3 regions of the Proteus penneri genome follow, and region 1 is predicted to be linked to each of the others. Evidence: predicted binding sites of a transcription regulator. Region 1 holds the regulator's gene; each other region holds the start of a gene.
What was found. The regulator CRP, encoded in region 1, controls carbon source genes, mostly activating them, when cyclic AMP is high. The targets are predictions, from matches to a motif close to ATGTGANNNNNNTCACAT.
Positions count from the first base shown of each region.

Region 2: the regulator CRP is predicted to act here: its motif matches at 5,874-5,891, upstream of cdd (cytidine deaminase).
Region 3: the regulator CRP is predicted to act here: its motif matches at 8,287-8,304, upstream of deoC (deoxyribose-phosphate aldolase).

Region 1 covers NZ_CP059690.1:3,188,384-3,198,921, reverse strand. The annotation lists gene H1225_RS14390 (aminodeoxychorismate synthase component II) at 278-853, shown strand; gene argD (bifunctional acetylornithine/succinyldiaminopimelate transaminase) at 971-2,185, shown strand; gene crp (cAMP-activated global transcriptional regulator CRP) at 2,281-2,913, opposite strand; gene H1225_RS14375 (OsmC family protein) at 3,227-3,634, shown strand; gene H1225_RS14370 (phosphoribulokinase) at 3,724-4,593, opposite strand; gene H1225_RS14365 (YheU family protein) at 4,659-4,880, opposite strand; gene H1225_RS14360 (hydrolase) at 4,877-5,857, opposite strand; gene H1225_RS14355 (LysE family translocator) at 5,957-6,562, shown strand; gene H1225_RS14350 (SIS domain-containing protein) at 7,276-8,136, shown strand; gene H1225_RS14345 (methyl-accepting chemotaxis protein) at 8,286-9,830, shown strand; gene H1225_RS14340 (methyl-accepting chemotaxis protein) at 9,923-10,538, opposite strand, start outside.
Region 2 covers NZ_CP059690.1:782,863-793,400, reverse strand. The annotation lists gene dcd (dCTP deaminase) at 1-172, opposite strand, end outside; gene udk (uridine kinase) at 240-881, opposite strand; gene apbC (iron-sulfur cluster carrier protein ApbC) at 1,103-2,215, opposite strand; gene metG (methionine--tRNA ligase) at 2,420-4,447, shown strand; gene H1225_RS03450 (CidA/LrgA family protein) at 4,582-5,055, shown strand; gene H1225_RS03445 (CidB/LrgB family autolysis modulator) at 5,058-5,753, shown strand; gene cdd (cytidine deaminase) at 5,954-6,838, shown strand; gene H1225_RS03435 (NAD-dependent malic enzyme) at 7,052-8,749, shown strand; gene sanA (outer membrane permeability protein SanA) at 8,891-9,622, shown strand; gene yeiB (DUF418 domain-containing protein YeiB) at 9,619-10,538, opposite strand, start outside.
Region 3 covers NZ_CP059690.1:2,788,177-2,798,714, reverse strand. The annotation lists gene H1225_RS12670 (hypothetical protein) at 1-468, opposite strand, end outside; gene H1225_RS12665 (helix-turn-helix domain-containing protein) at 524-775, opposite strand; gene H1225_RS12660 (LexA family protein) at 893-1,540, shown strand; gene prfC (peptide chain release factor 3) at 1,797-3,386, shown strand; gene H1225_RS12650 (BON domain-containing protein) at 4,114-4,458, shown strand; gene H1225_RS12645 (patatin-like phospholipase family protein) at 4,588-5,643, shown strand; gene H1225_RS12640 (TatD family hydrolase) at 5,646-6,428, shown strand; gene H1225_RS12635 (NupC/NupG family nucleoside CNT transporter) at 6,718-8,016, shown strand; gene deoC (deoxyribose-phosphate aldolase) at 8,537-9,316, shown strand; gene deoA (thymidine phosphorylase) at 9,384-10,538, shown strand, end outside.

The DNA of each region.
Region 1 (10,538 bases):
AAATATTTTTATCCTTCTTTTTTTCGTGTGATCTCCTGCAATAAGTATTCATTACACTATTAATCACTCTATTCATCATCAATTACCGTCATTCTTGTTATTGCGCAATAAACCAGCAGGTTTTCTTGCTTACTATTCATATTTTATACCTGTGCTATGATAATCGGCTTTGTTGTACCCAAGTCGGTTAAACAACGAGCTATTTTGGCAAATCTACACTCGCTTTAAAATAGTAATAAAATAGATAATGATAAGAAAATCAGTCGGATAGGCTAATATGCTGTTACTTATTGATAATTACGACTCGTTTACTTACAACCTCTATCAGTATTTCTGTGAATTGGGTGCTGAGGTTGTTGTTAAGCGTAACGATGAGATCGGACTTAAAGAGATAGAAAAGATGATGCCAGCACATCTAGTGATCTCGCCAGGACCTTGTACTCCTGATGAAGCTGGGATCTCTCTTGAGGCTATACAGCGGTTTGCCGGTGAAATTCCTATTCTTGGCGTTTGTCTTGGACATCAAGCAATAGGGCAAGCTTTTGGTGCGTCGGTTGTCAGAGCGCGAGAAGTGATGCATGGTAAAAATTCATTAATACATCATAATCAACAAGGTGTTTTTAAAGGACTTAATCGACCTTTAAGTGTGACGCGTTACCACTCTTTAGTGATTGATGCGACAACATTGCCTGTACCTTTTGAAGTGACGGCATGGAGCCAGCATGATGGAAATGTTGATGAAATTATGGGAATTCGTCATCGTACTCTGCCAATTGAAGGAGTTCAATTTCACCCTGAAAGTATTTTAAGTGAACAAGGACATGAGCTGTTAAATAATTTCCTTAAATATTAAATGGATAGCATTTAAATAGCGAAATAACGTCTTTTTATACAAAACCACATTTGATTTTTTATTCATATTTAGTGATTATATTTTCATATTGAACATGAATAACGATCAGGTGGGGTAATGACAACGCAAAGCATTAACAGGGCAACTTACGATCAAGTAATGTTGCCAATTTATTCACCCGCAGAATTTATTCCTGTAAAAGGGGTGGGGAGTCGTGTTTGGGATCAGCAAGGAAAATCGTATATTGATTTTGCTGGTGGTATTGCTGTTTTAGCATTGGGGCATGCTCATCCGGCTCTAAACCAAGCCTTGAAAGAACAAAGTGAAAAACTTTGGCATGTTAGTAATATTTTTACTAATGAACCTGCATTATGTTTAGCTCAAAAATTAATAGATAACACATTTGCAGAACGTGTCTTTTTTGCCAATTCAGGCGCAGAAGCGAATGAAGCAGCATTTAAATTGGCTCGCCATTATGCCATCACTCGCCATAGTCCTTATAAAACTAAAATTATTGCTTTTCACCATGCATTTCATGGTAGAACGTTGTTTACAGTATCTGTTGGTGGACAACCTAAATATGCCGATGGATTTGGCCCAAAACCTGCCGATATCGTACATGTTCCTTTTAATGATTTAGATGCTGTTAAAGCAGTAATAGATGATCACACTTGCGCCATTGTTTTAGAGCCAGTTCAAGGTGAAGGTGGCGTAACAGCTGCAACATCTGAGTTTATGAGAGGGTTACGTGCATTGTGTGATAAGCACCAAGCTCTGCTTGTTCTTGATGAAGTACAGACAGGTATGGGCCGTACAGGTAAGCTCTTCGCCTATATGAACTATGATGTGACACCTGATATTATTACCACTGCAAAAGCGCTAGGAAGTGGTTTTCCACTCAGTGCGATGTTAACAACAGATGAAATAGCTTCTGTAATGGGCGTAGGGACTCATGGCACAACTTATGGTGGTAATCCATTAGCTTGTGCAGTGGGCAATGTCGCATTTGATTTGATTAATACACCTGAAGTACTTGAGGGGGTTGAAAAGCGCTATCAATGGATTGTAGATGAGCTGGCGGTAATCAATCAAACGTACAATGTCTTTTCGCAAATCCGTGGGCAAGGTTTACTGATTGGTGCGCAATTGGCACCACAATATGAAGGTAAAGCCAAAGAGTTACTCGGCCTTGCTGCCAAACATGGTTTAATGATGTTAAACGCAGGAGCGAATGTGATGCGTTTTACACCATCATTAATTATTACTCAAGAAGAGCTACAAGAAGGAATGGCGGCATTAAAAGCGGCTATTGCGGAGTTTGTAAAAGGGTAGGCATTATTATAAACCCCATCGCAAGAATGGGGTTTATACAGATTTGTTATCAATAGCCCTTTGTATCGGGCTATTGTTTGTTCGGGCTGGGAAACTTAGCGAGTCCCGTAAACGACGATAGTTTTACCGTGTGCAGAGATCAGATTTTGATCTTCTAACATTTTCAGAATACGGCCTACAGTTTCGCGTGAACAACCAACGATTTGACCGATTTCCTGACGTGTAATTTTAATTTGCATGCCATCAGGATGCGTCATTGCATCGGGTTGTTTTGCTAAGTTTAATAAGGTTTGTGCAATACGACCTGTTACATCTAAGAAAGCAAGGTTGCCTACTTTTTCTGATGTCGTTTGTAATCTGTTCGCCATTTGAGCAGAAAGGCGCATCAGAATATCAGGGTTAACCTGAATTAATTGGCGGAATTTTTTATAGGAAATTTCTGCTACTTCACAGGCTGTTTTTGCTCTAACCCATGCACTACGTTCTTGATCTTCTTCAAATAATCCAAGTTCACCGATGAAATCCCCCTGATTTAGGTAGGAGAGGATCATTTCTTTTCCTTCTTCATCTTTAATAAGAACAGCCACGGAACCTTTAACAATATAATAAAGTGTTTCCGCTTTCTCACCTTGGTGGATCAGCGTGCTCTTGGATGGATATTTGTGAATATGGCAGTGTGACAAAAACCATTCAAGAGTCGGGTCTGTTTGCGGCTTGCCGAGAACCATTCGCGTTATCCTCTGTACGTTAAATGCAGCCTTTCAAAACGGATAGGCTCCCTTTTGAGACAGCGTGCTTAAAAATCCTATCTTGACCTATTAACTTCCTGAGAACACGGTAAGTTAATATGGAGTAGATTATAATAAATGAGAAAATAATGCATTGATCTTAACCACTATCATCAAGCAGATATTGTTTTTAACACAATTAGTGCATTAAGTCTCGTTTTACGCAGTCAGCATAATAAACCTATTTGCTAATTGCTAGTTGAATTATGAGAATGTACTCTTTTAGTTTCTGTCATCTTTAGGGGGAAAATAAATGGAAGCGAGAGTTAAGTGGGTTGAAGATTTATCTTTTGTCGGCGAATCTTCATCTGGCCATCAAATTATGATGGATGGGAATTCAGGAGATAAAGCCCCAAGCCCAATGGAAATGGTATTAATTGCTGCGGGTGGGTGTAGCGCTATTGATGTTGTAAGCATTTTACGAAAAGGTCGTCACCAAGTGACTGATTGTGAAGTAAAATTAACATCAGAACGACGCGAAGAAGCTCCTCGTTTATTTACTGATATCAATTTACATTTTATTGTTTCAGGTAAGGAATTAACGGATAAAATCGTAGAACGAGCTGTTCAATTATCTGCAGAAAAATATTGTTCTGTTTCTTTAATGTTAGGAAAAGCAGCCAATATTACGCATTCATTTGAAATAAAAAACGCTGACTAAATTTGATATTTTAAAATAAAGTTTAATTTGAAAAATAATATCCCTTAATTAATGGGATATTATTTTTATAGAGATAATTTTTATTTTGGTTAACTTATCTTTTCGCCATTTAATAATTTTTTGACTAATGGCGCCATAATTAATTCCATCGCTAATCCTAATTTCCCTCCCGGTACAACAATTGTGTTTATTGTCGACATAAATGAGCCATGCAGCATCGCAAGTAAATAGGGAAAATCAATATCGGTTAAGCCTCGAAAACGAATAACAATAAAGCTTTCATCAAGAGTGGGAATTGCTTTGGCAGAAAAAGGGTTTGAAGTATCAACAGTTGGGACTCGTTGGAAATTAATGTGAGTGCGCGAGAATTGAGGAATAATGTAGCTAATATAATCATCCATTGAGCGTACAACCGAATCTCTTACCGCTTCTTGCGAGTGTCCCCTTTCAGTGGTGTCTCTAATAAGCTTTTGTATCCACTCTAGGTTTACGATAGGAACAACTCCGACTAATAAATCAACATGTTGAGCTACATTATGTTCGTTAGTAACAACGCCACCATGTAATCCTTCATAAAAGAGAACATCAGTATTATTGGCTAAGGGTTCCCAAGGGGTAAATGTTCCTGGTAATTGATTGTAAGGTGTTGCTTCATCATAAGAGTGTAGATATTTGCGGGATTGACCTTGTCCTGTATCACTATATTGACTTAATGTCTTGCTCAGTAGGCTAAAATCATTTGCTTCAGGGCCAAAATAACTGATATGTCTACCTTGTTCTCTCGCTTTCCTTATCGCCATATCCATTTCGGGACGGGTATAGCGATGGAAACTATCTCCATCAATTAATGCGGCATTTGCATTGAGTTGTTGGAATATTTTACGAAAAGCTTGGCTTGTTGTGGTAGTTCCTGCACCACTCGAGCCAGTCACTGCGATGATAGGATGCTTGATTGACATAGGTTATCCTTTTGCTAAATAAGGTTGGCCCTTATTGATGGCGATGCATTGTTTGCTTTGAATAACTAACCAGAGCGAAACTGCGATGCTGGCATAATATTAACGCTCTCATGAAGTTCAGACCAAACCAACACGACCTCACCCGATTTAAGTTGTTTTTTTACGTCGGCGACTTTTTGTTCAAGCGTTTTCTCTTGGATACCATAATCAGTGCCTTCTCGTAAAACAAAACTTTCAATAAGATTATCAAGTGTCTCTGCGGAAAGCTCATTCCAAGGAATTATCATTGGGTTTTCTCCAAATAAGCGGATAACCAGTCAGGTATTCGGCTTTCAAGCCACATCACAGGTTTTGAGAGTTTTCCACCAACAAATCCCACATGCCCACCAAATTCTGTAAGTTGATATTCAATGTTGTTGGGGAGTGTTCTGACATCAGGAATAACATCCGCAGACATAAATGGATCATCTTTAGCATGAATGATAAGTGTAGTTTTCTTTATTTTATTTAATAAAGGTAATGCACTGCATTGGCGATAATAATCTAACGCATCTTTAAATCCGTGAATTTTAGATGTAATAAGATCGTCAAACTGGCGTAGTTTTTTGATGGATTTTATCGTTAATAAGCTGATTGGTAAGGATTCTGGATAACGAATAAGTTTTCGTGTTGCGTTATTTTTGAGTTCTTTTAACAGATACCATTGATAAAAACGAGAAAAGCCATGTTCAATTTTTGTTGAGCAAGGTTCTAGCATTAATGGTGCAGAGACAATAACGGCTGCATCTACAACGGCATTTTCGCCACTTTCTGCAAGATAATAGGCAAGCATATTTCCACCAAGAGAATAGCCAACCGCGGCTGTTGGTTGTTCACCAAATTCCTTTTTCAACCAATTTAAGAAGTAGCGAGCATCTTCCGTTTCACCTGAGTGATAAATACGGTTTTGTCTATTGGGTTCACCACTACATCCTCTAAAGTGCATCACAACGCCTAGCCAGCCTCTCTCTTTTGCTGCGGTTAACATGCCGTGAGCATAAGGACTATTAAATCCGCCTTCTAAGCCATGAAAGATGACTAAGCGCGGTTTATTGAGTGCTGTTGTCGGATCTTCACTCCACGCTAAATCAACAAAATCGTTATCTGGAAGATTGAGTCGTTGCCAATGTGGCGTCAGTTGTGGCGTCCTACGTATAATTCTCGGTAAGAGTGTCTGTAAATGTGGATTTTTAGCCCAACGCATTGGATTAAAGTATTGAGACATATTTTCCGTCTATCAAAATGAATTAACACTTGTTTGCTAAATAACATACTGCTATTTTCGGTGAAAATAAAACGCCTGTCACATTTTTGAGTCTTTATCATGACAATTAGCCTTATTTTTTCCTTAACTATTTTCCTGTTTATTGCCGCGATAACACCTGGACCAAACAACTTACTGCTTACCTCATCAGGGGCAAATGTAGGCTTCAAAGGCTCGTTAAAACTAATGGCCGGCATTATGCTAGGTATGCAATGCGTTTTATTGAGCTCTGCATTTGGTGTTGCCACTTTATTGATAATTTATCCTGCTCTGCATGTCGGATTGAAGATAGTTGGGAGTGCGTATTTGCTTTGGCTTGCTTGGAAAACCGCAGCATCATCTTATCAGCGTTTAGATATTCCAGCAAAAACCTTGCAGGCAGTAAGTTGGTTTCAGGGTGGATTATTGCAATTTCTAAATCCAAAAGCGTGGATGATGGGATTAGGTGCAGTAGGAAGCTTCAGTTTATCGGGCGATGCTTATTTTAGCTCGGTTATTACTATTAGTATTGTTATGGTCATTGTTAATTTCGTTGCGGGTATTGTTTGGATATTAGGCGGAACATTAATTAGCCTATTTTTACAAAGCCGACGCGCTTGGTTTATTTTCAATATCTCAATGGGATTATTAACGGCGCTCTGTGTGCCGTTGATCTGGATAGAATAAGTTAATAAAATAATTTAAAATCAATAACTAATAAACCTTTTTTGATGTAAATGATGTTTTTTTAAGATTGGTTGAAATGATATCTTTTGATATGTGTTAAAAAAAGAGTATTTCTCTATAAAAAGAGCGATCTACGATCGCCCACTGACACAATTATTCATGTTAAAATACTACTTTATATAAATAGATGACTCATTTTTAGTCGCTATACAGATCGTTATTATTTAACGACTTGATTTTTTATTTTTCATTCTTTACATCATTAAAATGAAAAAATAACTATTTTATAGAGAATTATTTATTCTTTTTTGGTGGTTTTCTTTTAAAATATTTTATATTACGTTTACGTTTTTTAATTGTTGTTAACTTAATGAAACTATTTGAAAATAATAAATAATTAAATGTAAATAGAATAAGCCTATATCGTCCTATTGACCTAAAAGAATAAATTATTATTTAAAACAAAGAAGAAAGTAAATTAAGTATTATAAAAGCTGGGTTCGATAAACATAGATTGGATTGAAAAGATAATTATAAAACTATTATAAAAATAAGTATTCTAATAATAAGGTAATTTCCCCTATACTTTATGATTGTTTATTTTCTATTTTTAATTGATTTTATTCTGAAAATTTAATTTTTTAGGTAGTAAACGCTGTACTAAGAACTATTCCAGATATAATTATATAGAACTCGAAGTGGATATTGTCATTATGCCAACATTAACAAAAATTGCCTGGATAAAGCCAGGTATGGCTACAAATCAGCGCAAAATAGCGGACTATATTTTAGACAATCCGGAAAAAACAGTGACTCTTTCATCACAACAACTTGCTCAAATTATGGGGGTGAGTCAATCGGCAATTGTTAAATTTAGCCAAAAAATAGGATTTAAAGGTTTTCCTTCTTTGAAACTTGCAATCAGTGAAGATCTTGGCAGGAAAAATGCGAACTCAGGAACCAACCCTAATATATTACATAACCAAATAGACGCTGATGATAGCTTAGTTGTTATTGCACAGAAACTCGCTCAAGAGAAAAGTAATTCAATTTGTGATACGACTCGTCAAATTAATTACCTTCATTTTGAAAAAGTCGTTCAGCTTATTGATGAAGCACAACGTGTTCAAATTATCGGTATTGGTGGCTCAGGGTTAGTTGCGAGAGATCTAAGTTATAAATTGCAAAAAATAGGAATAACAACGCTGATTGAAACAGATCATCATGTACAAATATCTGTTGCTCAAATGTTAAGTCCAAAGGATTTACAGATTGTAATTTCTTATAGTGGTAAAAGGAAAGACATGTTAGTTGCAGCCTCTGTGGCTAAAAAACAGGGGGCCAAAATCATTGCTATTACAGGAGAAAAACATTCACCATTGGGCCAAATTTCTGACTATATATTAGAAACAATTGCGGATGAGGGAGAGTGGCGAAGCGCTTCAATCTCTTCACGTACAGCACAAAACACGATCACTGACCTTATTTTTATGGCATTATTAAAGAAACGTGATGAATGTGCGAAGACATTAGTACTAAGTTCACAGGCATTAATTAATAGTCTGGATAATTAAAAAATTTGAACTGATTCAAAAAATTAATATTTAAAGATAAGTATTTACACTTATTACTAAAGTTATTCTCTTAACGGCCGAAACGATAGTTATTTAGGCAGTCTTTTTTTGTTGAGATGTTTTAATTTCAATATCGAGGAGAGTAACTAATGCGTAACAATCAACCGGTGACACAGCGAGAATACCCGGTATCTGAAAACGCAACACTGATGTCGACGACAGATCTTGATGGCAATATTATTTATGCCAATGAGGACTTTATTGAAGTCAGTGGATTTTCAATGGAAGAGCTTGTGGGGCAACCCCATAATATTGTCCGACATCCAGATATACCTTCAGCAGTCTTTAAGGATATGTGGCAAACGTTAAAGCAAGGAGAAGTTTGGACAGGGATCGTGAAAAATCGACGTAAAAATGGGGATTATTATTGGGTAAGAGCGAATATCACCCCAATTATACGTCAGGGTAAAATTCAAAGTTTTATGTCGGTAAGGACTTCAGTAAAAAAAGAGGAAATCGCACAGGCTTCAGCACTTTACGCTGCATTTAATCAAGGTAAGTATCCTTCACATATGTTTTTAAAAGGCGCTTTTGTGTATAAAGGATGGCAACGTTGGCGCTCATGGAATCAAACCATTTCATTAAAAAAACGACTCCGTCTTTTTATCCTATTACCTCTACCTTTCATGTTGTTAAGTGCATGGTTTGCTGGTTTATCGGGTTATGCTCTTTTTATGCATATTATGATTTTGCTGGTATTACTGATGGCAAATGAGCGTATTCTCTATTTTCAGCTTGTTAAGCCAATTAGACTACTTAATGAACAAGCAAATCGTGTTGCAACTGGCGATGAACATAACGTGACATATATAAACCGCATTGATGAAGTGGGTATGACACAGCGTTCAGTTAATCAATTAGGGCGTATGTTCCGTTGGTTAGTCAGTGATGTGAGTCATCAAATTCATCAAGTCGATATCTCTTGTGATCAATTAGCCGCAGGTAATCGCGATCTGTATGTGAGAACGGAGCAAACCGCTAGTAATGTTGAAGCAACTGCCTCAACAATGAATGAGTTAACAACAGCGGTAAGTAGTAATAGTGAAACGGCAGGGCAGGCAAACAGTCTTTCTAATATCACTTGTGAAGCTGCGATAAAAGGAGGTAGTGCAATGGATAGTATCGTTAATACAATGAATGATATTGCGAAAAGCTCTGATCGCATTAGTAATATCATTGGTGTTATTGATAGTATCGCCTTCCAAACTAATATCCTTGCACTTAATGCATCCGTAGAAGCGGCCAGAGCCGGCGAACAAGGTCGAGGTTTCTCCGTCGTTGCGACCGAAGTCAGGGAGCTGGCTCAGCGTAGTGCAGAAGCGGCTAAAGAGATCAAAGCCTTGATCAGTGCCTCAAGTAGCAATATCAAAGTCGGTTCAAAGCAAGTTAATGAAACTGTCGGAACTATGGAAGATATTGTGGTGCATGTTAAAAATGTGACTGATTTAATTGGTGAAATTAGCCTAGCCTCATCAGAGCAGAGTGCGGGGTTAAAAGAGCTTGGTCGTGCGGTTGAAAAATTAGAATCGATTACGCATGAAAATGCGAATTATGTTTCCAAAGCCTCAATGATTTCAGGTGAAATGAAAGTACAAACTAACTACTTAGTTAGTGCAATCAATGTATTTCATTAATTTGTCATGAGTTAAAAAATAAAAGACACCCACTAAAATAGGTGTCTTTGTGTTTATCTAAATCATGTTTTTGTCATGATCAAATTAATGGATTAAAAACTTGTCCAATCATCATCTTCATCATCATTTACAGTCGCTGTTCCTTTCGCCGATTTCCTCTCTTTCGCTTCATCTTTGACTGTATTTTTTCTCTCCTCATGTTTTGTCTGTAGTGATTTTTCAGATGAGAACTGTTTTTCTATTGCTTTGTGTTGTGCCTTTTTGTTATTGAACAGTTCACTTTCCGCTGTTTTAAACTGTTCAACGATTTGTTCAAGATTACCTGCTTCTTCAGTCAATAAACTGGCAACAGCGGAAGATTGTTCAACCATCGTTGCATTTTGCTGTGTTGCTTTATCCATTTCAGTGACTGCAAGAGAGACTTGAGTGATACCTCGAGTTTGTTCTTCTGACGCAGATAAAATTTCAGTCATTGAGTCTTCAACATGTTTTACAGATGTCAGTATTTCACCCATAGAAATGCTAACTTGTTCAACGAGATCATTACCATGACGAACACGGCTAATAGAGGCATCAATCAATTCTTTAATTTCTTTCGCTGCTTCAGCACTACGCTGTGCTAACTCCCTGACTTCCGTCGCCACCACAGAAAAACCACGCCCTTGTTCGCCCGCTCTAGCTGCTTCAACGGCTGCGTTTAAGGAGAGA
Region 2 (10,538 bases), 1.6 Mb from region 1:
TAGGGCCACTCAAATCAATATAAGCTGCAGTATGACCTTGGAAAACACGAAATTGATTTCCCAAGCAAACATCTGCTGTTGCGCCGTTAATTCGCTCGACAGGCGGGCGGGGTTCAATGACTAACTTACCTTCATCCAGCCACTGAATAATATCACGGTCGCATAATCGCATTTTATTTCCTTCTTCAAGTTAAACAGGCAGTTTCATCATGCATGAAAGCTGCCTAAAAATGAATCTATTATTCGCAGAATTGCCCAATTTTTGCTTTCAGAATATCAATCGCAACGCGGTTTTTCCCCCCTCTAGGTACAATAATATCGGCATATTGTTTAGAAGGTTCAATAAACTGGAAGAACATAGGACGAACGGTTTTATTATATTGTTCAATGACTGAGTCTAAGCTACGTCCACGTTCATTCACATCTCGTTTAATCCTGCGCATTAAGCAAATATCTAATGGGGTATCAACAAAGATAGAGAAATCCATCTCTTCACGCAGGCGTTTATCTGTTAATAACAAAATGCCTTCAATGATAATCACTTTTTTAGGTTGAAAAGAAATGGATTCTGTTTTGCGTGTATGAGCAACGTAGTCATACTGAGGGAGTTCGATGGCATTTCCTGCTTTTAATGCGCACAAATGCTGGTATAAAAGTGCATGATCCATCGAATTTGGGTGGTCATAATTGACCTTATATCGTTCTTCCATTGTTAAATCACTTTGGTCACGATAATAACAATCTTCTGGTATCACCCCGATATTATGATCACCTACTTGCGCTCTTAACTCACGGTAAAGTGTGCTTGCAATAAGACTTTTACCCGAAGCAGAGGCTCCAGCGATACCTACAATTGTGCACTGATGTGCTGTGTCAGCCATAATCAAAAAACCTGGTTTGAAATAAAAAGAGGGATAACGTAATAATATGTAAATATTACGCTAGCGCAGATTATAGTTTTGAAATCACTCTGGTTCCAGCGTAAAACCAGAAATCTATTTGTTTTTTATCAAAAACAGCCGGAAATCACCTGTAAAAAATGGAAAGCCAAATGACTCTCCATTTTAATCAGCAAATAATTTCAGACATTATTCTACTGTGATTACACTGCGCGGAAAGAAATTTCCGTTGGAATTGCATCACCATCCCAATACATTTGAGAAGATACGGTAGACGCGATTTCGCGATAAATATCCGCAAACTCACCTTCTGGATCACGCATCACTGTTGGTTGCCCGCGGTCTAGGTCTTCACGTAAAGAGATATGAAGAGGAACTTGACCTAATAATTGACAATGATACTTCTCTGCCAATTTAGCGGCACCACCAGTACCAAAGATAGGTTCAAGGTGACCACAGTTACTACAAATATGTGCACTCATGTTTTCAATAATACCTAATACAGGTACATTGACTTTCTTAAACATGACAATCCCTTTCATTGCATCCACCAGCGCGATATCTTGTGGTGTTGTTACCACAACCGCAGCAGTTACAGGGATATTTTGAGATAAGGTTAATTGGATATCGCCTGTTCCTGGTGGCATATCGATAACCAGATAATCCAAGTCAGGCCACAACGTATCTTGGAGCATTTGCATTAATGCTTTGCTCGCCATAGGACCACGCCATACCATCGCATTATCATCAGTCACTAAATAACCGATAGAGTTAGACGCTAATCCATACGCCATAATTGGCGCCATATGTTGTCCATCAGGAGACGTTGGACGCTCCATCGTGGTCCCTAACATATTAGGAATAGACGGTCCATAAATATCAGCATCAAGAATACCGACTTTAGCGCCTTCTTGTGCAAGAGCTAATGCAAGGTTAACTGCTGTACTTGATTTACCAACGCCACCTTTACCAGAGCTCACTGCAAGAATATTACGCACACCATTAACGCCAGGCAGATCATTTGCACGACGTAAGGTGGAAATATTATGCTTGAGTTTCCATTCAATGGCTTTTGCACCAGTGATGTTGCGAAGTTCGGCTGTCTTTTCTTCAATTAGGGTTTGGAAAGGTTTTTTCCAAACAAACGGCATCACTAACTCGATATGAAGAACATCGTCAATCATCGCACATTGGTGTAATGCTTTTAGAGAAAGCAGATTACGTTTCAATGTTGGGTGTTCAAAAGTAGACAAGACACCTGAAACTTTTTCGTTCAGAATCTCAGGGGTGGTCTGCTCGGGGGATTTATCACTCATCCCGGCTCCTCTCGTTTTCATTATTTATTAAATATATGAGTGTATCTATCATATCAGATAGTAGATGACTACGATAATGCCTTACCTCAATTTGCCAACTGAAATTTCTCTTGCAAAAACTCCATTATTGCCCTAGCGACATCATGACGGATCGGTTACCATCAAAGTCCCTTTTATTAATTTTATGGAAGTAAGATCCTTACTATGTCTCACGTCGCGAATAAATTATTGGTAACCTGCGCGTTACCTTATGCTAACGGTTCAATTCATCTCGGTCATATCCTTGAACATATTCAGGCAGATATCTGGGTCCGTTATCAACGAATGCGCGGCAAAGAAGTTCATTTCATCTGCGCTGACGATGCTCACGGCACACCTATTATGCTGAAAGCCCAACAACTGGGTATCACGCCAGAAGCCATGATTGAAGAAATGAGCAAAGAGCATCAGCAGGATTTTGCTGGTTTCAATATCAGTTACGACAATTATCACTCTACACACAGTGAAGAGAGTCGCCAATTATCAACTAAAATTTATCTTGCACTGAAAAAAAATGGTCACATCAAAAGTAAAACTATTTCTCAGCTTTATGATGAAGAAAAAGGCATGTTTTTGCCTGACCGCTTTGTAAAAGGCACTTGCCCTAAATGTAAAGCGCAAGACCAATATGGTGATAACTGTGAAGTTTGCGGCTCAACCTACAGTCCAACAGAATTAATTAATCCGCGTTCTGTTGTATCAGGTTCAACGCCTGTTATGCGTGAAACTGAACACTATTTCTTCGACTTACCTGCATTTAGCAACATGTTACAAGAGTGGATCCGCTCTGGCGCGCTACAAGAGCAAGTGGCAAATAAAATGCAAGAGTGGTTTGACAGCGGTTTACAACAGTGGGATATCACTCGTGATGCACCTTATTTCGGTTTCGAAATTCCAGATGCACCGGGTAAATATTTCTATGTATGGTTAGATGCACCGATCGGCTACATGAGTTCATTCTTAAACTTATGTGAAAAACGTGGCGATTTAAGTTTTGACGAGTTTTGGAATAAAGACAGCAAAGCTGACCTTTACCACTTTATTGGTAAAGATATCGTCTATTTCCACAGCTTATTCTGGCCAGCAATGTTAGAAGGCAGTGAATATCGCAAGCCGACAAACCTGTTTGTTCACGGTTATGTCACTGTAAATGGCGCCAAAATGTCAAAATCTCGTGGCACCTTTATTACAGCGCGTGCTTATCTTGATCATTTTGATGCTGATTGTCTACGTTATTACTATGCTGCAAAACTTTCATCACGCATTGACGATATTGACCTAAACTTAGAAGACTTTGTTCAACGTGTTAATAGCGACATCGTAAATAAAGTCGTTAACCTTGCATCACGTACCGCTGGTTTTATCAGCAAGCGTTTTGATGGCAAATTAGCTGATTCTTTAGATGATGCTAAACTTTATCAACACTTTGTTGATATGAAAGAAACTATCGCACAGTCATTTGAAAATCGTGAATTTGGTAAAGCTGTTCGTGAAATTATGGCATTAGCTGATGAAGCGAACCGTTATATTGACGAAAAAGCACCTTGGGTAGTGGCAAAACAAGAAGGTCAAGACGCTCAGTTACAAGCAATCTGTACCATGGGAATTAACCTATTCCGTGTGTTGATGACGTACCTGAAACCCGTTTTACCATCACTAACAGAACGTTCAGAAGCATTTTTGCAAACTCAATTAACATGGGATGCACTTGAACAACCGCTATTAGGTCAAGAGATCACTAAATTCAAAGCGTTGTTTAACCGCATTGAAATGGATAAAGCCAATGCAATGGTTGAAGCATCAAAAAGCACCATTGCGCCTGTAAAAGAAGTAACAGGCCCATTAGCAGATGCTCCAATTCAAGAAACCATCAAATTTGATGATTTTGCGAAAATCGATATGCGTATCGCTGAAATTAAACAAGCCGATTTTGTTGAAGGTTCAGACAAACTGCTGAAATTAATTTTGGACTTAGGTGGAGAAACTCGCCAAGTATTTTCCGGTATTCGTACAGCATACCCAGATCCTAAAGTGTTAGAAGGTCGCTTAACGGTAATGGTAGCAAACTTAGCACCTCGTAAAATGCGTTTTGGTATTTCAGAAGGCATGGTAATGGCAGCAGGTCCTGGCGATAAAGATATCTTCTTACTTAGCCCAGATTCTGGTGCAAAACCGGGTCAGCAAGTGAAATAACAACCAAAATTCATTTGCCAAACGAATAAAAGGCGGGGTTCTATTAGAGCCCCGCCTTTTTTTTATTGTGATCCATAGCACACTTTCAAAATCGGTGTATGATAATTCTGTTAGTTGATTTGGGACACTTACTTATGAAATCTAAACGGGCACGATTGCAGATTACACTTTGGCACTATTTACGATCTTTTTTGGTACTTTATCTTTGTCTCTTTGCTGGTAATCTTATTTCAGCCCTTCTACCCTTCGCGGTTCCAGGCAGTATTGTTGGCTTACTGATCCTCTTTGGTTTACTTGCTTTTCAGCTTATCCCTGTGCGTTGGGTTAAACCCGGTGCAAATATCCTCTTAAAAAATATGTCATTACTCTTTATCCCTATCGGTGTCGGTGTAATGAACTATTATGATTTATTAAGTCAGCAACTTTTCCCCATCGTTTTAGCCTGCGTCGTGAGTACCTTTGGTGTTATGGCACTCGTTGCATATTGCTCACACTATGTTCATCGTGAGCGCGTTATCGTGGGTTCGAAACCAGACCAAGTTGAAGATATTGTTGAAACAAAAGAGAAAGACGATGATAAAGCGTTAAGTGAGAAGAAAAAATGTTAGCTATGTTGATGAATATTTGGTGGTCACTTCCTTTAAGTATTTTTATTTTTTACTTAGCTCGTAAGCTGGCGGCCCGATTTAATTTGCCTATTTTAAATCCACTGCTAATTGCTATTATAGTAATTATACCTATTTTGTTAATAACTAAGGTACCTTACGAAAATTATTTCGCAGGCAGTCGAATTTTAAATGACTTACTGCAACCCGCCGTTGTTGCTTTAGCTATACCGCTTTATCAGCAATTACACCAAATTCGCGCACAGTGGAAATCATTAATCAGTATTTGCTTTATTGGTAGTATTGCTGCGATGGTCAGTGGCACAGCCATTGCTTTATGGGCAGGTGCAACACCTGAAATTGCCGCATCAATCTTACCTAAATCAGTGACAACCCCAATAGCAATGGCTGTCGCGGACTCCATAGGTGGTATTCCTGCAATCAGTGCTGCATGTGTTATTGCAGTAGGTATTTTAGGTGCCATTTTTGGTCATACATTATTTAAGCTACTGCGTATTCCTACTCACGCCTCTCGTGGTTTGGCTATGGGCACTGTTTCGCACGCAGTGGGAACAGCAAGAGCGGCAGAAGTCGATTATATTGAGGGGGCTTACAGTTCATTGGCATTAATGACATGCGGGATTATTACCTCTTTACTTGCTCCGTTTATCTTCCCTATTATTTTACATCTTTATAGCTAATATCTTTCTTACCCTCTATTCCTAAATCCCCGATTTAATTAAATTTATTTCGGGGATTTTTACTATAAATTTGAGATACATCTCTCAATTAATGAATTTGTTGCAATTGTTTCATTGAAAATATGATTTTCATCACATATAAAAATAGGTAAAGATGCCTAGAATCTTATAATACAGAAAGATTAATGGGAGACTCATGTATGCATACTCGTTTTCAGGCAGTTTGGTCAGATTTATCCCCTCAGTTGCAACAAGCACTTGCTCCTTATCTTGAGCAGGATGAATTCCCTGCAATGTTCACGGCAGAACAGGTCAATGCCATAAAAACACAATTACAATGTAATGATGATGCCTTAGCTCTCGCACTTTTACCCGTCGCTGCCGCTTGTGCAGTGACACCGATATCTCATTTCAATGTTGGTGCTATTTCACGTGGGGAAAGTGGTAATCTCTACTTCGGTGCCAATATGGAATTTGCTGGCGCCCCACTACAACAAACTGTTCATGCTGAACAAAGTGCGGTAACTCACGCATGGCTACGTGGTGAATCTCGCTTAATTTCAATCACCGTTAACTATACACCTTGTGGTCATTGTCGCCAGTTTATGAACGAACTCAACAGTGGCACCCATATTCAAATCCAATTACCGGGTAGAAAAGTGGCGACATTGGGAGATTATTTACCTGATAGCTTTGGTCCAAAGGATCTCAATATCACCTCTTTATTAATGGATAAAGTTAATCACGGTTACGAAATTGATAACCATAGTGAATTAGCACAACAGGCGCTACAAGCCACCAATCGTAGTCATGCACCTTATAGTGAGTCTCACAGTGGAATTGCTGTTCAAATGAAAAATGGCAAAATTTTCCAAGGTAGCTACGCAGAAAATGCCGCATTTAACCCAAGCTTACCGCCATTACAAGCCGCATTGATTTTATTAAATATGGCAGGTGAGAGTGTGATGGAAATTGAATCTGCCGTCTTAATTGAAAAAGCAGAAACAATTTTAACGCAATGGGATGCAACTCAAGCCACATTAACAGCTTTAGGTTGTCGCCAGATGCAACGCATCACTTTGTAAAAAATTTTAACTTATTCCTCTAAAAATCTCTCCTAAAAAAGCATCAGCATGTAAATTTTGCTGATGCTTACCAGAAAAAGTTGTAACAACTGTATCTATCTCTCATTTCTAAGCATAAAAATCATAAAAAAATAACATAAGCTGTACATATTTTTATTATTTTGTAGGATCTACAATTGTCATGTGACTAACTGCCTTACAAGAGTATTTTTCATGGAACTGGAACACGAAAGTAAACGCCCTCTCTACATCCCGTATGCAGGTCCAATCCTGCTAGAATTTCCCCTGTTAAATAAAGGTAGTGCTTTCAGCGAAGAAGAACGCAGCACCTTTAACTTACATGGTTTACTGCCTGAAGCAGTTGAAACCATCGAAGAACAGGTTGAACGCGCTTATCGCCAATATCTTGATTTCAAAAACGATAACGATAAACATATTTACCTGCGAAATATCCAAGATACCAATGAAACCCTGTTTTATCGTCTATTGGAATCTCACCTAACTGAAATGATGCCAATCATTTATACACCAACAGTAGGTGAAGCTTGTGAACATTTCTCTGATATTTATCGTCGTGCTCGCGGTTTATTTATCTCTTACCCTAACCGCGCCAATATCGACGATATGCTACAAAACGCCACTAAACAAAACGTAAAAGTCATTGTTGTAACAGATGGCGAACGTATTCTTGGTCTAGGTGACCAAGGTATCGGCGGTATGGGTATACCTATCGGTAAACTCTCTTTATATACCGCGTGTGGTGGTATTAGCCCAGCGTACACACTGCCTGTTGTACTTGATGTTGGTACTAATAATCCACAACGTTTAAACGATCCTCTGTATATGGGATGGCGTCATCCTCGCATTACAGGTGATGAATATAACGAGTTCGTTGATGAATTTATTCAAGCTGTTAAACGTCGCTGGCCAAATGTTTTACTGCAATTTGAAGATTTCGCACAAAAAAATGCGATGCCTTTATTAAACCGTTACCGTGATGAGCTATGTTGCTTTAACGATGATATTCAAGGCACTGCATCTGTTACCTTAGGTAGCCTAATTGCAGCAAGTCGTGCTGCAGGTCGCCAATTAAAAGACCAAACAGTCACTTTCTTAGGTGCCGGTTCTGCGGGTTGTGGTATTGCTGAGCAAATTATTGCCCAAATGAAATCCGAAGGTTTAAGCGATGAGCAAGCACGTGAACGTATCTTTATGGTTGACCGTTTCGGCTTATTAACAGACAAACTGCCAAATTTACTGGATTTCCAAAGCAAACTTATCCAAAAAAGCGAAACCATTGCTAATTGGGAAACCACAAGCGATGCGATTTCACTGTTAGAAGTGGTTAAGAATGCAAAACCAACTATTTTGATTGGTGTTTCAGGACAAGCAGGTTTATTCACTGAAGAAATTATTCGTGAAATGCACAAACACTGTGAACGCCCTATCGTGATGCCATTATCTAACCCAACTTCGCGAGTAGAAGCGCGCCCTGAAGATATTATCAATTGGACTGATGGACAAGCTTTAGTGGCAACAGGTAGTCCATTTGCCCCCGTTAAATACAAAGATAAAGAGTATCCAATTGCACAATGTAATAACTCTTATATCTTCCCAGGCATTGGGTTAGGTGTTATTGCCTGTGGTGCGAAACGTGTGACTGATGCCATGTTAATGGTTGCAAGTCGTGCATTAGCAGATTGCTCACCAATGGCAAAAGAGGGCGATGGTTCTCTGTTACCTTTACTGGCTGATATTCAGCAAGTTTCGCGTTATATCGCAAAACAAGTTGCCAAAGAAGCACAAGTACAAGGTGTTGCGACTGTAACGTCTGATTCAGCATTAGAAGAAGCCATTGAACGTAACTATTGGTCACCAGAGTACCGTATTTACAAAAGAACCTCGTTCTAAATAGCTTGAAACACTAAGTACCATTCTGAAAAGCGCGTCATTACTTAATATGAGGCGCTTTTTTCTTGCTTCCCTATTCCTGCTCAAGTAGCCTTACGCATTATGAAAGTCATTCTTTATTTGCGTCATTAAGGCAAGGACATGCTAAAACGCCTCATTTATCTCTTTCTCACACTTTTTATGTTGCTTGCAGTCATCTTGATTGCCTGCGATCGTTGGATTGGCTGGAAAACTAATCCTTATATCTTTGAAGATGTGGATACATTGCCCGCTAAAAAAGTGGGTATGGTGTTAGGCACATCAAAATATTATACCAGCGGTTACATTAATCAATTTTATCAATATCGCATCCAAGGCGCAGTTAATGCCTATAACAGTGGTAAGATCCAATATTTATTATTAAGCGGTGATAATGCAAAACATAGCTATAATGAGCCAAATACAATGCGTAAAGATCTCATTAAAGCAGGCATTCCTGCCTCTCGTATTGTGATGGATTTTGCGGGCTTCAGAACACTCGATTCAGTTGTACGAACAAAAGAGGTGTTTGGTACAGATGGATTTACCATTATTACTCAGCGTTTTCACTGTGAACGTGCTGTTTTTATCGCATTAGAAAAAGGAATCGATGCGCAATGCTTTGCGGTTGCATCCCCCAAAAGCATGTTTAAAGTACGTGTACGCGAAGTGTTTGCAAGAGCCGGAGCAATGATTGATGTTTATATTCTAAACCGCGAACCCCGCTTTTTAGGACCACCAGAAACGATCCCCGCAATACAATCTATTCCTGATGGCATTAAAGGATATCCCGCAGTTTTACCTGAGGAAGTTGAATCACTTCCTCTAAGTAACAACAATAACGAGAAAATCTAAAAGAATTGCGCTAATTTTGAGGCTGATTTACGCCAAATCCACTCTATTGGACCTTGTGGAAAATAGCGTAGCCAAATTACGGCAAAAGCAATGTTAATTGCCCAAATAACGACAACAAAAGGCATCAGTTCAGCTAAGGTAAATTGATTAAATAATCCCATCCGCTGAAACAGGATAATGCCGATAAGACTTTGCATTAAATAGGTCGTTAGCGCCATTTTTCCTACACAACGTAAAGCATAGGCAAAATAAGAGTGACGCATTGTATTCCAACTCCAATAAAACAGCGCAATATACCCCAAGCTTTGCACCACTTGGATCAGCATTGTTAAAGGTTGTGCTAAAATAGCCGCCCAGCGGTAATCCCAATCAAGATAATAATCCACCAGTACAATAACCGTTTGTAAGCTTAAACTTATTGTAAGGAAATAAAGTGCTACACGACCATAATGAGCGCGACTAAATTTCTGTTGCAACCAACCTGATGCCATTAATGCTGATCCCATCAGCATTGCACCGAACAAAAACCAACTGTATTGACGAACAAGATTAAAAACAAACAGAGTTAGCTCATTTAAACGATAATAAACACTATTTAAATAAGGCCCTGTTTTCCAATCTGATTCAGCCAATTGGGAATATGGTGTGCTGTACCAAACGGTATCAATAAAATCACGATAATAATAAAACAACACACCTAGAATAAGTGCGCCACAAAAATAGAGTATCGCTCCCAATATAAATTGGTTTTTTATCGTTATTGATTTGATAAACGCAAAAACAAATAAACCACATATACTATATGGAAATAAAATGTCACCTTCCCAAATAAATAATGTGTGAATAACCCCAATCAATGCCAGTACAACGAGCCGCGATAAATTAAAGCGCGTTCCTTTACGTAGTAGCAGGTAAA
Region 3 (10,538 bases), 400 kb from region 1:
CTCAGAGTCATCCGACCGTTGAGAGTCCCTTACCGGGTTGCCATCAGGCATAAACAATGATGAAAATTCTTCTGGTAGCCGAACTTGAAAAGCGGCAAGAGATTTCAAAAGCGATGCCATACCAATGAAGTCGGCAGGTACATCTTTAAGCAACCGAAAGGCTGCTTTACCTTGGTTTGGGTTTTCGATTGGGTTGTGCTTCAGAAAGCTCCGAATCAAAGTCCAACCGGATTCCTCGCAACGAATGAGGAACTGATCTTGTTCTAACTCATTTAGAGCCTTGGCAACCTGTTGCTCATCCCAGTTCAAGTCAGAAGCAACGTAACCAATCGGCAATCGAAAGCAGCCAAGCAAATTACAATGTGGGCATGTAAGCAAATACAGTCCTAGCAACTTCGCTGAGTCACTCCAGGACAAAACGTTTTGCTTTAGCCAAAAGCGGGTATAGACCTTGCCATAATCACGCATGGAGGAACTCGCTTTTGTGTTTACGTAAAATGCTGACCATTATTTGCCCTTAATCCTACTGGTTACTGGCTTTCAGCTCGCTTGGGCATTCGGGATAGATGTCCGGTCTTAACTGGGATCGGGTTACCTGTCCTTGCGTAGCTTGTTCGATGGGTAAAACGAATTCAGCGGGAACACGCCCTGATTTATTCAACCAAAACCAGACGTTTTGCTGTTTTGAGTTGATGGCTCGTGCTAATGCTGATTGCCCGCCTACCAAGTCAATGGCACGGCGGAGATGTTTTTGTGTCGTGTTGAACACTTCCATACCGTCTCCTGTTACAATAATAACTGTTACAAGATTGAATGTTACAGTTTAAACTGTAGATTAGTCAACAGTTAAAATTGTTGAAAGGCTACAGTTTTATTTGTAGAATACGGGCTTATGAAAACTTTATCCGAACGACTAAACCATGCCTTGCAGCTTACTGGGGTGACTCAGTCTGAGTTAGCTCGTCGCATTGGTATCAAACAGCAGTCGATCAGCCAGATTTGCTCTGGTAAATCGGCTAGGTCTCGTTACACCATGCAGATCGCGGAGGCGCTTCGCGTGAATGCTCATTGGCTCGCCACAGGTGATGGCGAGATTGGCTTGGGGGTCGGTAATGTAGAAGTTGGGCCTGACATTAAGGGAAGAATTCCTCTCATTAACTGGGTTCAGGCCGGTGATTGGACTGAAATAGCGGAGGGATTTGCCCATGAAGATGCTGAAGAGTGGCGTGAAGTCACAGGGAAAGCACATGATGGTTGTTTCGCACTTCGCGTAAAAGGCGACAGTATGGAAAATCCAAGCGGAAAAAAATCCATACCTGAGGGAGCAGTGATCGTTGTTGATCCTGAGTTACCTTACTCTTCAGGTTCATTGGTTGTTGCGCGTTTGGATGATTCGAAAGAAGCAACCTTTAAGCAGTTGGTTATTGATGGTGAACAGAAGTATCTAAAACCTTTGAACCCGCAATACCCGGCAATACCGATCAACGGCAACTGCACCATCATCGGTGTAGTACGACAAGCTATCATCGATTTCTGGTAGCGAAGGAATTTGTGGTTTAGCCACAGTTGTTCATGAGCTGAAGAAGCAACGATTGCAAACAGCTACAACTGAGCATTGGCGCACGCTGAGAGTAAATGGTAACCGATTAGATAACCATTGATTGTTTATAAAGTCAAGATCAGCGAAAATAGCGACCAATTACGATTAACACGACGGATTTGACAAGCGAAGAACTGAAAAGAGAGTACTTCCAAAAGTGTGTACAAATCCGTGTACAAACTAAAAGAATTTATACATGGCAAACCAAGATTTTCTTAATGAAATCAATAAGCGAAGGACCTTTGCTATCATCTCGCACCCAGATGCGGGTAAAACAACCATCACTGAAAAAGTGTTGTTATTCGGACAAGCAATTCAACGTGCAGGAACCGTAAAAGGCCGTGGTTCAAATCAGCATGCAAAGTCTGACTGGATGGAAATGGAAAAACAACGTGGTATTTCTATTACAACCTCAGTTATGCAGTTCCCTTATGCTGATTGTCTAGTTAACTTATTAGATACCCCAGGGCACGAAGACTTCTCTGAAGATACTTATCGTACTTTAACTGCAGTTGACTGCTGTTTAATGGTCATTGACTCTTCTAAAGGGGTCGAAGATCGTACTCGTAAATTAATGGAAGTCACACGTTTACGTGATACCCCAATTCTGACTTTTATGAATAAACTTGACCGTGATATTCGTGATCCAATGGAAGTCATGGATGAAGTTGAAACAGAATTAAAAATCGCGTGTAGTCCTGTTACTTGGCCTATTGGTTGCGGAAAACTCTTCAAAGGGGTTTATCATATTCTGAAAGATGAAACTTATCTTTATCAAAGCGGTCAAGGTCACACTATTCAGGATTCTCGTGTTATCAAAGGGTTAGATAACCCAGAGCTTGATGAAGCGATAGGTGACGATTTAGCAAGTCAATTACGTGATGAATTAGAGTTAGTATTAGGTGCTTCTCACGAATTTGATCATGAGGCATTTTTAGCAGGCGAATTAACCCCAGTGTTCTTTGGTACTGCATTAGGTAACTTTGGTGTTAACCATATGCTTGATGGCCTTGTAAAATGGGCGCCAGCACCAATGCCTCGTCAAACTGATATGCGAGAAGTCACTGCTTCTGAAGAAACGTTCACCGGTTTCGTCTTCAAGATCCAAGCCAATATGGATCCTAAGCACCGTGACCGTGTTGCATTTCTACGTGTTGTATCTGGTATGTATGATAAAGGTATGAAGTTACACCAAGTTCGAATTAAAAAAGATGTGGTGATTTCTGATGCATTAACCTTTATGGCAGGCGATCGTTCTCACGTTGAACATGCTTATCCTGGCGATATTATTGGTCTTCATAACCACGGTACCATTCAGATTGGTGATACTTTTACTCAAGGTGAAATTCTGAAATTCACGGGCATTCCAAACTTTGCGCCAGAATTGTTCCGCCGTATTCGTTTACGTGATCCATTAAAACAGAAACAGTTACTTAAAGGATTGGTGCAGTTATCAGAAGAAGGTGCTGTACAAGTCTTTAGACCACTGGCAAATAACGATTTAATCGTCGGCGCGGTCGGTGTACTTCAGTTTGATGTGGTTGTTGCAAGACTTAAGAGTGAATATAACGTTGAAGCGATTTATGAATCCGTTAACGTTTCAACGGCACGCTGGGTTGAATGTAATAACGAGAAAAAACTCGAAGAGTTTAAACGTAAAAATGAACAAAACTTGGCACTTGATGGCAGCGATAACTTAACTTATATCGCACCAACGATGGTCAATTTGAATTTAACACGTGAGCGTTATCCTGATGTTGAGTTCCATCAGACCCGTGAGCACTAATTACTCGTCATACTTCAAGCTGCAACGTTGTTGACTACGTTCATTCGCACTAGTCACATACTTATGTATGCTCCTAGCGACTCATTCACTTGTCGCCTAGTTGCAGCTTGAATTATTTAGAGTAATAGCATGTTCGTGCTGATGCTTAAAGTTGCCGCTTGAACTATTTAGAGTAATAGTATTCTCATGCTTATACTTAAAGTTGGCGCTTGAACGATTTAGAGTAAAAGTGTGTTTATGCTTAAAGTTGTCGCTTGAATTATTTAGAGTAAGAGTGTGTTCATACTTTGAGCATTTAACTTAATGAAAAGGCTATATTTTTTAATATAGCCTTATTTGTTGCTTCGCTTTGTTGAGTCTTTATACTTAATAAACCCATCGCTGTGAGAGACTCGATTTTCTTTGTTAAATATCCTCTGTATATCCCTAATATCCTACCGAAAAACCCTTCTTCATTTGGAATTACTCTTTTTTTTCTCTGTTAACATGATGCCTGTTTTTACACTTATTTATAAATATATGTAAAATTTTTTATAGATTTATTTTTCATTTTTAGAATAAAATTATTAGGATTAGTCTTTATTTGCTATTTTTTACTTTATTTAACTCGGATAGCTTATTAGTGTAATAGCTTAGATTGTTAAATTTTTGTAGTGCTTAATAAAAAGACAGACATTAAAACACACGTATATTTCCTATCTCAGTTATTGTGATTAGGGGGAGAGCAATGAAACAATATAAGACGCTAAAATTGGCGTTATTAATGTCAATCGGCTTAGCTTTTGTCAGTATGGGCGCGTCAGCTGAAACATCGTGGTATAGCGAGATTAATAAAAGTGGGAATAATACGGGTCACTACTTAAGTGATACTTCTATTTCTAATAAAATTCAAGATACGCTATTGCCAATGCAAGATATTAATAGTGAGAATATTTCTATTCGTACTGAGTTTGGGCATGTCTTTCTTTCCGGTTTTGTTGATAGTAAAGCGCAAGAAGAAAAAATCTTACAAGTTATTGAAAAAATTGAAGGTGTTAAAAGCGTAGACTCAGATGTAAATATCAAATCATAAACGTGATTTTCTTTTATATTCGTTACACTCTAAGAATATATTGTCTAATTTATTTGAATGAGTACGGAAAAAGAATGACGTCAAAAAAATGTGCGGGTATCCTTTGTTAAGTTGTATTAAGGAGACATTATGGGGAAGTATATACCTGTCACATTAAATAATATTACTGCACTCGAATTTCAATCCTCACTACCACAAGGTAAAGTTGCTTTAGTTTGTGAGGGCGGAGGTCAACGCGGGATCTTTACTGCGGGTGTCCTTGATGAATTTATGCGATCACGATTTGATCCCTTTGATGTTTTACTTGGGGTGTCTGCGGGAGCACAAAATTTGTCTGCTTTTGCCTGTGGTCAGCGTGGATATGCACGTAAAATTATTAATCGCTATACAACCAATAATCAATTCTTCAATCCCATTCGTTTTGTCCGTGGCGGCAATTTACTCGATCTTGATTGGTATATAGACACGACAGCCAAAGAAATGCCTCTTGATATACCAACAGCACTACGGCGGTTTGATACGGGGCGCGAATTTTATATGGTGGCAAGTCGTTCTGATAATTTTCAGGCCAATTATTTTCAACCCGATGAACTGACTTGGCTTGAGATAATCAAAGCGTCCAGTGCTATCCCTGCTTTTTATCGTAATGGGGTCTTATTTCATGATGTTGTTTATCATGATGGTGGTATCAGCGATGCTATTCCAGTGAGAGAAGCTTATCGACGTGGTTGTCGTACTATTGTTGTTGTGCGCACGGTACCTTCTGAATATCAATACACAACAGAATGGGTCGATCGTATGGGAAAATGGTTTGAAAATAGCCGTTTACAACGTTTTATGGCGATGGCTCAAGTCCATATCGAAACCTATACCGAAACACTTAAATTTATTCAATCGCCTCCAGAAGATGTTGTTGTTATCGAAATCTATCCACCAACGACGTTACAATCGAGTGCATTAGGAAGTCGTTTAAGTGCATTAAATCATGATTATCATGTGGGTAGACGTTGTGGACGCTATTTTTTAGCGACAATAGGTCAGCATTTTTCTAAGAAAAAATTCAAACAGCATGATAAAAAAATCTTTAGCCTATTTGAGCAAGAAGCAAAGGCGGATAAAGCGGAGGATGCTTCAATTATTCAACAAGGAACAAGAAGTGTGCACCCTGATGTAAGGCAGGTTTAAGAATGAATAAATTTATTGATACTCACTGTCATTTTGATTTTCCGGTTTTTTATAATGATATTGCAAATAGCTTATCTTTAGCACATCAAGCGCAAGTAAAAAAAATCATTATTCCTGCAGTTGCTCGCTGGAATTTTGATGTGGTGACTGAGTTATCAAATGAATATCCTCAATTATATAGTGCATTAGGATTACATCCTTTATATATTGAAGCGCATACAGAACAACATCTCATTGAATTAGAACAGAAATTAAAAATAGAACCTCGTTGTGTTGCTATCGGAGAAATCGGGCTTGATGACTATATGGATAACCCGCAACCAGAAAAGCAGGAGCGCTTTTTAATTGCACAACTTAAATTAGCGGCTAAGTTTGATTTACCCGTTATTTTACACTCACGAAAAACTCACGATAAGTTAAGTGCCTTGTTACGTCGTTATGATGTTCCTCGTAAAGGAGTTGTACACGGTTTTGCAGGAAGCCAGCAACAAGCTGAAAAGTTTATTCAACAAGGCTATTTTATTGGCGTTGGTGGAACCATTACTTATGAGCGAGCACAAAAGACCCGTCGAGCAATGGCTTCATTGCCGCTTGAATCGCTATTACTAGAAACAGATGCGCCCGATATGCCTGTGAGCGGTTTTCAAGGTGAACCCAATCGCCCAGAACGAATTCAATATGTTTTTTCTCAACTCTGTGAACTACGTCAAGAACCCTCTGAGGTAATTGCACAGCAACTCTATTTTAATAGCCTACAATTATTTCGGTTAAAAGATAATATCTAGTTGTTGAATTGAATTTAACTTTACTGGTTAAAATTGAATACATGGTTTGTTAATCGGATGATGTTTTCTCTCTATTCTGCCTATTCAATAATGCGGTTTTCCCCTCTTTTTGTGTGATCAACTTCTCATTTGTGACTTTTTTGTTACTTTTTTCAGACCCTATTTGTGATGGATGTTGAGGGTTCTTTTCTTAGACTAGGTATAATTATCTGGCAAAAAAGAGTCAATAAGCTCTGGCAAGGGCATTATTGATAATCCATTAAATTTTTATGTGAACAGGGATCCTTCAATGCAACTCATTATGAGCTTGGTCGGAATGGCAACATTAATATTGATAGCCGTTCTGTTTTCCAGCAATCGACGTGCAATTAGACTACGTACAGTTGGTGGCGCATTCCTTATTCAGATTGGCTTAGGTGCATTTGTTCTTTATTCCGACGGTGGTCGCGAGGTACTTCTTGCGATTTCTGATGGCGTTAAGAATGTTATTGATTACGGCAATAATGGGATGAGCTTCCTCTTTGCGGGCTTAGTATCAGATAAAATGTTCGAATTATTTGGTGGTGGCGGTTTCGTATTCGCCCTACGCGTACTGCCTGTTATTGTGTTTTTCTCTTCACTAATTGCAGTGTTGTATTACCTTGGCATTATGCAAATCGTCATCAAAATTCTTGGTGGTGGTTTACAAAAAGTACTAGGTACATCACGAACAGAATCGATGTCTGCAACTGCAAATATTTTTGTTGGACAAACAGAAGCACCGCTTGTTGTTCGCCCTTATATTGCAAGAATGACAACCTCTGAGCTCTTTGCTGTTATGTGTGGTGGTTTAGCCTCTGTTGCGGGTTCTGTGCTTGCTGGATACGCTAGCATGGGCGTACCGTTGGAGTACCTGATTACGGCTTCCTTTATGGCGGCTCCTGGTGGTTTACTCTTTGCTAAATTATTGATCCCTGAAACAGAAACACCAGATGATCAAAAAGATGCGCTTGATAAAATGGCAGACGACGAAAAACCCGCCAATATTATCGATGCTGCAGCTGCAGGTGCCTCTTCAGGTTTACAGCTTGCCCTTAACGTCGGTGCCATGTTACTTGCTTTCGTTGCATTGATTGCATTAGTTAATGGTATCCTCGGTGGTATTGGTGGCTGGTTTGGTTATGAGAATTTCTCATTAGAACTCGTGTTTGGTTGGGTGTTTGCACCTATTGCCTTCCTAATTGGCGTGCCTTGGAGTGAAGCGACCATTGCAGGCTCATTTATTGGACAAAAAATTGTTATCAATGAGTTCTATGCTTACTCTGAATTTAGTAAATACCTCAAAGAGGATGCGCTTGTTGCGAGCTCTGGACTGATGGTGTTATCTGATCAAACGAAGGTTATTATCTCCTTTGCACTGTGTGGTTTTGCTAACCTTTCTTCCGTAGCTGTTTTGTTAGGTGGTTTAGGTGGAATGGCACCAAATCGTCGTCAAGATGTGGCTCGTTTAGGTATGAAAGCAGTACTTGCAGGTACACTCTCTAACTTAATGAGTGCAACGATTGCAGGATTCTTCTTTGCATTAACAGCAATGGCCGTTGTTGCTTAATTAATTTTTATTGTGCAGAGCAGATGGGTTTTGCCTATCTGCTCTTTTATGTTTGTTTTCTGCTGTAATGTTAACTACTTTTATTGTGAGAGATATTTCGCAATTTGTATTGAATAGGGTTAATAACGATATCATTTTATATTGCTCACGCTTTTTTTGCGTTATAAAGACGACTTAAAGGCGCTATTCGAGTAACATTAAACCAGAAAACGACTTAACTGTGATATTTATCACATTTTTATGTTATATATTGCAAGTTGCATTTAATTAGTGTGACGAAAAGCACATCTAATTGTTCCTTAGCGTGTTCAAATAAGATGTGCTGAAACTTCATGGAATGGCGAAAGCTCAATGACGGGTCGCCGAAGTGAGCATAGCGCGGTGAGAGGGAGCTCAGCTGTCGTTGTGGTATTAAGCTGCAACAACATCTTCAAGGAACCAAGTCCGCTCGCCAACAAATTTAATCGCTAACCTTAAGCGTACGCCCAAGAGGGCTTGAGAAACATCGTTGGAGAGTTTTATGACAGATTTAACCGCTGCAGCGCGCCTTGCGCTGTCTTTGATGGATTTAACTACATTAAATGATGATGACACTGATGCAAAAGTGACAGCATTATGTCATCAAGCTAAAAGCCCAGAAGGCAATACTGCTGCTATTTGTATCTACCCACGTTTTATTCCGTTAGCACGTAAAGTGTTACGCGAACAAGGTACTCCTGACGTTCGTATCGCAACCGTAACTAACTTCCCTCATGGTAATGATGATTTAGATATCGCATTAGCAGAAACCAACGCGGCATTAGCTTATGGCGCAGATGAGGTTGACGTAGTTTTCCCTTACCGTGCATTTATGGCTGGTAACGAGCAAATCGGTTTTGATATCGTTAAAGCATGTAAAGAAGCTTGTGCAAAAGCAGGCGCTTTACTGAAAGTCATTATTGAAACGGGTGAGCTGAAAGATCCAGCGCTTATCCGTAAAGCATCTGAAATTTCCATCAAAGCAGGTGCAGACTTTATTAAAACCTCCACAGGTAAAGTACCTGTAAATGCAACACTGGAAAGCGCTGAGTTAATGATCCAAGTGATCCACGATATGGGCGTTGGCAAAGAAGTTGGTTTTAAACCGGCTGGTGGTGTACGTACCGCTGAAGAAGCTGCCCAATACCTTGCATTGGCTAAACGCATTATGGGTGACAACTGGGTTGATGCTCGTCACTTCCGTTTTGGCGCATCAAGCTTGTTAGGTAATTTACTAGCCACTTTAGGTCATGGCGAGCAAAAATCGTCTAGTGGTTACTAATCCATTCGTGTAATACGTCCACATTTTATTGTGGGCGTTATCAATGCTATAAAACCAGGAGGTTGCAGTGTTTCTTGCCCAAGAGATTATTCGTAAAAAACGTGATGGTCATCCTTTAACAGAGGAAGAAATTCGTTTTTTCATTAATGGCGTCAGAGATAATACTGTTTCTGAAGGTCAAATTGCTGCATTAGCAATGACTATTTATTTCCACGATATGACGATGCCTGAGCGTGTTGCTCTGACATTAGCTATGCGTGATTCCGGTACAGTACTGAACTGGAAAAGCCTAAATTTAAACGGCCCAATTGTTGATAAACACTCAACAGGTGGTGTAGGTGATGTTACATCCCTGATGTTAGGGCCAATGGTTGCCGCGTGTGGCGGTTATGTTCCTATGATTTCAGGTCGTGGATTAGGTCATACAGGTGGAACATTAGATAAACTCGAAGCAATTCCAGGTTTCGATATCTTCCCTGATGATGAAAAATTCCGCGATATTATTCGTAACGTGGGTGTTGCTATTATCGGACAGACTAATTCATTAGCACCTGCTGATAAACGCTTTTATGCTACCCGTGATATTACTGCTACAGTTGATTCAATCCCGCTTATCACAGCCTCTATTCTAGGTAAAAAATTAGCTGAAGGTTTAGATGCATTAGTGATGGATGTTAAAGTGGGCTCTGGTGCCTTTATGCCGACTTATCAGAAGTCTGAAGAGCTGGCTGAGTCAATTGTCCAAGTAGCAAATGGCGCAGGCTGTCAAACTACGGCACTGTTAACGGATATGAATGAAGTTCTAGCTTCAAGCGCAGGTAATGCGGTTGAAGTTCGTGAAGCAGTTCAATTCTTAACAGGTGAATACCGTAACCCTCGTCTATTTGAAGTCACTATGGCGCTGTGTGTTGAAATGTTAGTATCAGGCCGTTTAGCGGATGATCGTCAACAAGCTCGTCAAAAACTACAAGATGTGTTGGATAACGGTAAAGCGGCAGAAGTCTTTGGTCGAATGGTTGCAGCACAGAAAGGCCCATCTGATTTTGTTGAAAACTACAATAAATACCTGCCAATTGCGGTATTAAGTAAACCTGTATTTGCTGAGAAAGCTGGGTTTATCACAGAAATGGATACACGTGCATTAGGTATGTCTGTTGTGACATTAGGTGGTGGTCGTCGTAAAGCCACTGATGCAATTGATTATAGTGTGGGATTAAGCGAC